Regions from separate parts of the Flavonifractor sp. HCP28S3_F3 genome, predicted to be linked through region 1. Evidence: riboswitches for the same ligand, from Rfam matches in the RefSeq annotation. Region 1 holds a riboswitch; the other holds the start of a gene.
What was found. A riboswitch is a leader RNA that binds a small molecule or an ion and turns the genes downstream of it on or off. The one in region 1 is predicted to bind lysine.
Positions count from the first base shown of each region.

Region 1 (4,397 bases):
GCCGGCGCAGACGAACTGCCCCTGCAGATCAACCGTCTCCCCGCCCTCTTCCGCCAGGGCCATGGCCTCCTGGTTGGTGCCGACAAAGACAAATCGGCCATCCTCCACAGCAAAGGCCTCCGCAAGGGGCAGACTACCGGTATACACCTGCCCGCCGTAATAAATGGTTCGCATGATGATACTCCCTTCCTGCACGGACGGCGGCCGGGGCGGCAATGCCCCGGCCGAACTGTCCTGTATCTTACTGCTTCTGTGCTTTTTCCGCTGCCAGCGCAGCCTTTACTTCGGGCTTGTCCTCGTAGAAGATGACCGCGTCGGGAAGCACCTCGCCGATGTGCATGTACCGGGCCTTGTAGTCCTTCAGCAGCTTGAAGTACTGGCCGGACAGGATCAGGATGACCGCCACATTGATAAAGGTGGGGATGCCGCTGGTGATGTCCACCAGGGTCCAGATGCTCAGGTCGCCCACATAGATCAGGTACAGGGTGAGCACAAAGGGCGGCACAGCGTAAAAGTACTTGAACACGATGAGCAGGTACTTCTTCACGTTGGGATGGTTCTTGGCCAGGTGACGGAGCACCGCCTCGTAGTAGGCATACCAGCCGCCGGAGGTGGTGACAGAAAAGACGATCATGATGAGGGTCAGCACAACGGTACCGAAGGCACCGAAGTTATTGGTAAAGACGTTAAGGGCCAGGGTAGCGTTGGTGGCGCCGCTGGTCCACTCGCCGGACACCAGCACCGTCAGTGCGGTGATGGTACATACGATGAAGGTGTCCACAAACACCTCGAAGGAGCCCCAGAGGCCCTGCTCAATGGGGTGGCGGGTCTTACTGGAGGCGTGCACCATGGGGCTGGAGCCCCAGCCGGCCTCGTTGGAGTAGACGCTGCGGGCCATGCCGGTAGAAATAACCTGAGCCACCGTGGCACCTGCGAAACCACCCACAGCGGCGCTGCCGGTGAAAGCCTGGCTGAAAATAGCACCCAGAGTGGGCAGGATGTTTTCATAGTGCATCACAATGATGACCAGGCCCAGGATCAGATAGGACAGGCTCATGACGGGCACCAGCTTGGTGAGGATCTGACCCAGCTTCTTCACGCCGCCCCAGATCATCACATAGAGGATGCACACGATGATGAGGGCTGCAATGGCCTGGGGGATGCCCAGAGACTGGGCCACCACCTCAGAGGTGGTGTAAGTAGAGGCGCTGATGAAGAAGGTGGAGAAGATGCCGATACCGAAGATAAAGGCCAGCGGCATCCACAGCTTACCCCAGTGGCGCTCCTCACCCAGACCCCGCTCCATGTAGTAGGTCGGGCCGCCGTAGGGGACGCCGTTTTCATCGGTACGGCGGTAGTACACCGCCAGCGACACCTCCACCTGCTTGATGAGCATGCCCAGGAAAGCGGTCAGCCACATCCAGAACACCGCGCCGGGGCCGCCGGTGGTAACAGCGGTGGCCACGCCGGCGATGTTACCGAAGCCTACCGAGCCGCCTACGGCGGTGGCAATGGCCTCATAGGGCGTCAGCAGGCCCTTCTCCTCACCGGGCTCTTCATCATGGTGAAACAGACGGCCAAGCGTACGGTGAAAGATATAGCCCAGATGACGTACCTGAAAGAACCCCGACCTTATGGTAAAATACGTACCCGTGACGATCATCAAAATGATGAGGGGTGGACCCCAGATGAAATTGTTCAGTGCGTTCAGAAATTGGCTCATAGTTGAAAACCTCCCATATTGTTCTCAATACCAGCACAATTCCGTTGGAACGCGAAAAAAAAGACCGTAACGCTGGAATTTGCATTACGGTCCCTTGGCCTATACTCGCAAACACCAATAGCGCCATCACTTATACAAGTGAGAGTGTGCAGTCTGTTAGGCTGCACCCCAACAACGCCTTCGCTGCCGCATCAGGCGAAATTTCGGCGGAATACCCTTTTCCGACGGGGTCCTGGGCCGGCAGGCCTCACCCGGCGGTACTCTTGCAGTCCGCGCCTCTATTGTGCGGTATTCGATTGCCCATTATCATAGCCCACCCCAGTTTCTCTGTCAACCCATTTTTGAGAGAATATCCTATTTTTTGTATTTTCATACAAAAATTATTTTCGGATCGGGACTATAATATTTCAATTCAGCCTCGTTTTTTCTTGGGGCGGGCGTTCTTTTTGGGTTTGGCAGCTGCCCAACCCGCCTTTTTTACCGGGCGGGCTTTCTTTTCCGGACGGCTGGGCCGCTCCGGCTCCTTCCCCTTCCGGCGGGGCTCTCCCTCCGGCTTCCGGCTGGCAGGACGCAGGAGACATTCCTTGCCGTAGCCGATCAAATCCTCCCGGTGGGCCACATGGAGGGCCTCCCGCACCAGAGGGCGCTTTTCAGGCCGTTTCCACTGCATCAGCGCCCGCTGCATGGCCTTCTCGTGGGGGTCCTTAGGCACATACACCGGCTGCATGGTGCGAGGATCGATACCGGTATAGTACATACAGGTGGACAGGGTGCCGGGAGTGGGATAAAAGTCCTGCACCTGCTCCGGCTGGCGGCCCGACTTGTTCAGCCACTCTGCCAAGCGCACCGCGTCGGCCATAGTACAGCCGGGGTGGGAGGACATGAGATAGGGCACCAGATACTGCTCTTTTCCGTACTTCTGGTTGAGCCGTTCATACTTCTGCCGGAACTTTTCGTATACCGCAATATGAGGCTTGCCCATGTAGTCCAGCACACCGTCCACACAGTGCTCCGGGGCCACCTTCAGCTGACCGGAGACATGATACTTTACCAGTTCGGCAAAAAATTCGCCGCTCTTGTCCTGCATCATATAGTCGAACCGGATACCGGAGCGGATGAATACCTTCTTTACGCCCGGCACCGCGCGGATCTTCCGCAACAGGGTCAGATAATCGGTGTGGTCGGCGTCCAGGTTGGGACAGGGCTCTGGGGCCAGGCAGGCCTTTCCACGGCACAGGCCCGCCTTCATCTGCTTTTTGCAGGCCGGACGGCGGAAGTTGGCGGTGGGGCCGCCCACGTCGTGGATATAGCCCTTGAAGCCGGGATGATGGGTCAGGGCCTCCACCTCACGGAGCACACTCTCATGGCTGCGAGAGGTGATGATCCGCCCCTGGTGGAAGGCCAGGGAGCAGAAGTTACAGGCACCGAAGCAGCCCCGGTTGTGGGCCACCGAGAAGCGCACCTCCTCGATGGCGGGCACACCGCCCATGGAGTCGTACATGGGGTGGGGCTCCCGGACGTAGGGCAGCTCAGCCACAAAGTCCAGCTCCGCCGTGGTCAGCGGCATGGCGGGAGGATTGACGATGAGCAGCTTGTCCTCATGGCGCTGGAGGATGGCCTTCCCCCGCACCGGATCATGCTCTTCATACTGGATCTGATTGGCCACCGCATACTGCCGCTTGTCAGAACGCACCTGCTCAAAAGAGGGACACTCCACCATGGGATAGGCACAGTCTGCGGGTGTTTTCCCGATAAAGGCAGTTCCCTTTACATCCTTGATCTCTCCAATCGGCGTGCCAGAGGCCAGGCGGGCAGCGATCTCCTTCGTGGCGGTCTCTCCCATGCCATACACCAGCAGGTCGGCCTGGCTGTCAAACAGCACCGAGCGGCGCACCTTGTCCTCCCAATAGTCGTAGTGGGCAAACCGCCGCAGAGAGGCTTCCAGGCCACCGATGACCAAAGGGATATTGCCAAAGGCCTCCCGTACTTTATTGGAATAGACAATCGACGCCCGGTCGGGCCGCAGGCCGGCCTTATTCCCCGGGGAATAGGCGTCGTCATGCCGACGCTTCTTGGCCACGGTATAGTGGGCCACCATGGAGTCAATATTGCCGGCGGAGAGCATCACACCCAGGCGGGGGCGACCAAGGGCTGCGAAAGATTCCGCCCTGCGCCAATCCGGCTGGGCCAGGATAGCCACCCGGTACCCTTCCGACTCCAGAAGCCGGGAAATGATGGCCGGGCCGAAGGAGGGGTGATCCACGTAGGCGTCGCCGGTAATGATAAGAAAATCATACCAATACCAGCCACGCTCCTCCATATCTGCCTTGGAAACGGGAAGAAATGCGTTCATATTACCTCGATCCGTCCGCGTCAAAGCCGATGTACTTTTCCATCAGATCCAGCGGCACGCCGCCGGCTCCCTGGACCTCCTCGACCTTCACGAACCCATATTTTTTATAAAACCGCTGGGCAACCCCATTGTCCGGTGCGCAGCGCAGCCGGAGACGATCCCGTCCCAGAGGACGGTAGGTGGCCACTGCCTGACCGATGAGCTGGACGCCCAGCCCCTTCTTCCGGTAGTCGGGCGCCATGTACACAAAGGGTATGTAGCCAATTCTCTGGTCAGCCCAGCGCTCCAGATCCATCTGGAGGACGCCGGCAAATTCCTCCC
Region 1 is NZ_JBQHUF010000001.1:198,342-202,738, reverse strand. Features, by position in the region: gene ACTNB1_RS01020 (amidohydrolase) at 1-174, opposite strand, end outside; gene ACTNB1_RS01015 (alanine/glycine:cation symporter family protein) at 242-1,723, opposite strand; lysine riboswitch at 1,834-2,012, opposite strand; gene ACTNB1_RS01010 (YgiQ family radical SAM protein) at 2,136-4,076, opposite strand; gene ACTNB1_RS01005 (GNAT family N-acetyltransferase) at 4,078-4,397, opposite strand, start outside.

Region 2 (4,397 bases), 250 kb from region 1:
GACGGTCTGGTAGCGCTCCGGATCCTGGAGTTCCGCTTTGATATAGGGCGGCAGAGGCATCTTACCCAGCTGTTCCAGCTTTTCCAAAAAAATTCCCTCGTACTCGAAACGGACCAAACGGTTACCGCCCTCCAGCACTTCGGTAACTTCAGCAGTAAGTGTGCCGTCTCCGAAAGAAACTCTGGTGCCTGGCTTCATTTTGCGGCCGGGACGGACCAGGCACTCCCAGGTCTTGTTTCCGCGATCGATGAGCAGGAGCACCTCCACGGCACCCCCGCCCGGTTCCCGGTGGCCAATCAGGCGAGCCGGAAGTACCCGGGAGTCGTTGAGTACCAAACAGTCTCCGGGACGCAGCAGGCTGGGCAGTTCGTAAAAATGCATATGCTTGGTAGCCCCGGTGTGCTTGTTCAGCACCAACAGCCGGGAGGCATCCCGGCGCTCCAGAGGGGTCTGCGCGATCAGTTCATCGGGCAGGTAAAAGTCAAAATCTGCGGTTTTTATGGCTGGCGCACCTCGATTCCAGTGTAGTAGAAACTAAGAATATCCTTATAAGTATACCCCTGCTGGGCCATGGCATAGGCTCCCCATTGGCTCATGCCCACGTTATGGCCCCAGCCGGAGCCGGTAATGGTAAACACAGTGGATCCGCTGCCAGTGGAAGCGGAGGGCTTGACTTGGGAGACTGTTCCGTCTCCTCCAATGGCATATACGCTGCCGTCTGTCAGAGCTGCCGTACTGCCGCTGCCGTCGATGGCATAAGCTCCGGTCAGAGAGCTGAGCACGCCGCTTCCGTTGACCGCATAACCGGAGGAAGTGCCTCCGCTGCTGGAGACGGTATAGTGGATGGAACGCAGACCCAGGAAAGTACGGCAATCGTCCCGGATCTTGCTCCAGCTCTTACCGCTGGAGTCGGTAAAGGTGATCTCAATGGCGTTGCCGGTCGGACTTGTCTTGGTCACCCGGAAATCCACGATACCGGAGTTGACATATCCCTTGGAGTTGAGCAGATCGGTAAGCTCCTGGGCAGTATAGGTCACAGTCCAGTTATAATTAGGGACCTTGCTGGACACAGAAGCCTCATAGGGGTCCTCCTTGCCGATCAGGTAAGGTACATCGCTGCCCCAGACATTAACTGCGCTCTCCGTGGCCCCGCCGTCGTGGGAGGAATAAACTGCATCGATCAGAGATCCGTTGTACCACAGGTACTCTCCCCTGGTCTCGGTCACGGCCCGGCTGCCCGCGGCAGTCACGCTGTCCATGCCGCTGTACGCCTGACAATGGGTGGCATTGCACAGGTCAAAGCCCTGACTGCTGTGCTTTTGTGCCACGTAGTTCCGATAAGCATAGGTGCGGGCGCATACTGCCTGAGCCTTCAGCGCCTCCAGAGGCCAGGATGCGCTCATTTCCTCCACAATCACGCCTTGTACGTAGTCCTCAAGGGAAATCACGTTGCTCACCGTCAGGTTGCCGCCGCCGACCCGCCGATACTGGAAACCACCATAATAGGTATTGCCCCGGAAGATCGTTTCCGTTTTTACGCTGTCGTTCAGTCCGGGCTTGATGCCCAGGCACAGGCCGCTGGTACTGTCAAATTGGAACAGAATCTGGCTGGTCCCAGTCTTTACAACAGAAACTCCGGCGCTGGAAGTGCCGGTGATCGTGGCGTTTGTCAATCCAAGCGCAGTCTGGGCCGCCTGCGCAGAGGCACTATCCGTATAAGCGCCCACCCGCACCTGATAACTGCCGTCCACCCAAGCTACAAAGCCGCCAGACCATTGGGATGCAGCTGCCGCGGCCTGCTCATAGGTACTATAGGTATCGGGCAGCTTCAGATGATAGCAGCCTACCGCGATATTGGAAGTAATGGTATCATAGTAGCCCGACCAGTTACCTACAGTTCCATAATAGACGTTCTGGGTCTTGACCACAGAGATGGCAGTCTCACTTGTCTGCGCCAACTGCTGAAAGACTCGGTTGGAATCATAATAGCCCATCCGATAACCGCTGCCCACATCGTTGAGCAGATTGGCTCCGGGCAGAGCGGTACTTCCGTAAAACAGTCCCACACGAATCGTGGGGTCCACTGCCACAGAAGCAGCTTGCGTTCTGCCGACAGGAAGGGCGACCAACAGTGCGCAGGACAGGGCCGCCGCCGCAAACTGCACAAATCTTTTCTTCAGGGATCGTTTCATTTGGTAATTTTCTCAACTCACTTTCGTTGACACTCCGACTAAACTTGTGGTACAATTTCACAAACTACATAGCAAAATTGCAATTCATTTTGCAGGATAGAGGTCGCGGCTGTTCAAAAGTAGCGCGGGGAGGGCGATCGGGCCCGGAGAACCGCGCGAAAGGGTGCGCCGCCGAAGGGACGCCTTCCCGACGAAAGCGCCGCCTGGCCGTTCAGTTAAGAGCTGTTCGGCTGTCGCCGCAGCTGCGGCGGAGCGCTGTCTGCTTTTGGAGGATATTGTCGGGGGCAGTCTGTCCCTGTCATTATAGTACAAAATCAGCAGTTCTGTAAACTGCTGATTTTCTTTTTACCCCCAGCCCGTTTTTTGGTCTCAAACAAGCAGGGACCGGAATAGGCTGGAGAGGAACAATGGAGGTATTGAGCATGGAAAAGTACAAAGTTGGCGTGATCGGAGCTACCGGTATGGTGGGACAGCGTTTTGTCACACTGCTGGAGAATCATCCCTGGTTTGAGCTTACCGCCGTGGCGGCCAGCAGCCGTTCCGCGGGCAAGACCTATGCCGAAGCCATTGGCAACCGCTGGGCTCTGGAGACGCCCATGCCTGAGTGCGCCAAAAATCTGGTGGTACTCAACGCTACTGACGACATCGAGACTATTACCGCTCAGGTGGATTTTGTCTTTTCCGCCGTTGACATGAAGAAAGAGGAGATCAAGGCACTGGAGGAGGCCTATGCCAAGCACGAGTGCCCTGTGGTCTCCAATAACTCTGCCCACCGCTGGACTCCCGACGTGCCCATGGTGGTGCCTGAGATCAATCCCGAACATATCAAAGTGATAGAGGCCCAGCGAAAGCGACTGGGGGTGGAGCGCGGGTTCGTGGCTGTCAAGTCCAACTGCTCCCTCCAGAGTTATGTTCCCGCCCTGCACCCCCTGCGCGGCTTCGGCCTGGATCAGGTGCTGGTATGCACCTACCAGGCGATCTCCGGCGCGGGCAAGACCTTTGAGACCTGGCCGGAGATGGTGGACAATCTGATTCCCTATATCGGCGGCGAGGAGGAGAAGAGCGAGCAGGAGCCCATGAAGCTGTGGGGCAAGGTAGAGAACGGTGTGATCGTCAATGCCGACTCTCCCGCCATCACTGCCCAGTGCCTGCGGGTACCCGTCTCCAATGGCCACATGGCCGCCGTATTTGTCCGCTTCCAGAACAAACCTTCCATGGATGAAATCAAAGATATCTGGGCAAATTTCTCCGGCCGGCCCCAGGAGCTGGCCCTGCCCTCCGCTCCCAAGCAGTTCCTGCACTACTTTGAGGAGCCCGACCGTCCTCAGACCCGCATGGATCGGATGACTGAGAACGGTATGGCGGTCTGCATCGGCCGCCTGCGTCCCGACACGCAGTACGACTACAAGTTCGTCTGCCTGTCCCACAATACCCTTCGCGGCGCCGCGGGCGGCGCAGTCCTTCTTGCCGAGCTTCTGTGCGCGGAGGGTTACATTTTAAGGAGGTAACCCATATTATGCGAGAGCCTGTTTTTACCGGAGCCTGTTCCGCTATTATAACTCCGTTTGACGAGAGCGGCGCTGTCAACTATGACCTGTTCGGCCGCATTATCGACGAGCAGATCCAGCGCGGTGTGGACGCTATCTGCGTCTGCGGCACCACCGGTGAGTGCTCCACCCTTACTATCCGGGAGCACATCGCCGTGGTAGAGTACTGTGTCAAGCACGTCAACCACCGGGTCAAGGTCATTGCCGGCGCGGGAAGCAACGATACTTCCGCTGCCGTCTACCTGTCCCAGCATGCGGAGGACTCCGGAGCCGACGCCCTGCTCCATGTAACTCCCTATTACAACAAGGCGTCTCAGACCGGCCTCATCAAGCATTACGAATACATAGCCGACCGGACGGAACTTCCCGTGATTCTCTATAACGTTCCGTCCCGGACCGGCGTATCCTTTACCGCTGAGACCTACCGCGTTCTCTCCCAGCATCCCCGCATCAACGGCGTCAAGGAGGCCAGCGGCAACTTTTCCCTGCTGGCTCATACCCGTGCCATCTGCGGCGACGATTTCTACATCTGGTCGGGCAATGACGACCAGGTGGTGCCTATGATGAGTCTGGGTGCCAAGGGCGTGATTTCCGTAGTGGCCAACATCGCTCCGGAGGTCATGGTCCAGATGACTCACCTGTGCCTGGACGGCCGCTT
Region 2 is NZ_JBQHUF010000001.1:451,359-455,755, reverse strand. Features, by position in the region: gene queA (tRNA preQ1(34) S-adenosylmethionine ribosyltransferase-isomerase QueA) at 1-501, opposite strand, end outside; gene ACTNB1_RS02295 (SpoIID/LytB domain-containing protein) at 498-2,192, opposite strand; lysine riboswitch at 2,282-2,458, shown strand; gene asd (aspartate-semialdehyde dehydrogenase) at 2,615-3,700, shown strand; gene dapA (4-hydroxy-tetrahydrodipicolinate synthase) at 3,709-4,397, shown strand, end outside.
Region 2: another riboswitch for lysine. It lies ahead of asd (aspartate-semialdehyde dehydrogenase); the one in region 1 lies ahead of ACTNB1_RS01015 (alanine/glycine:cation symporter family protein).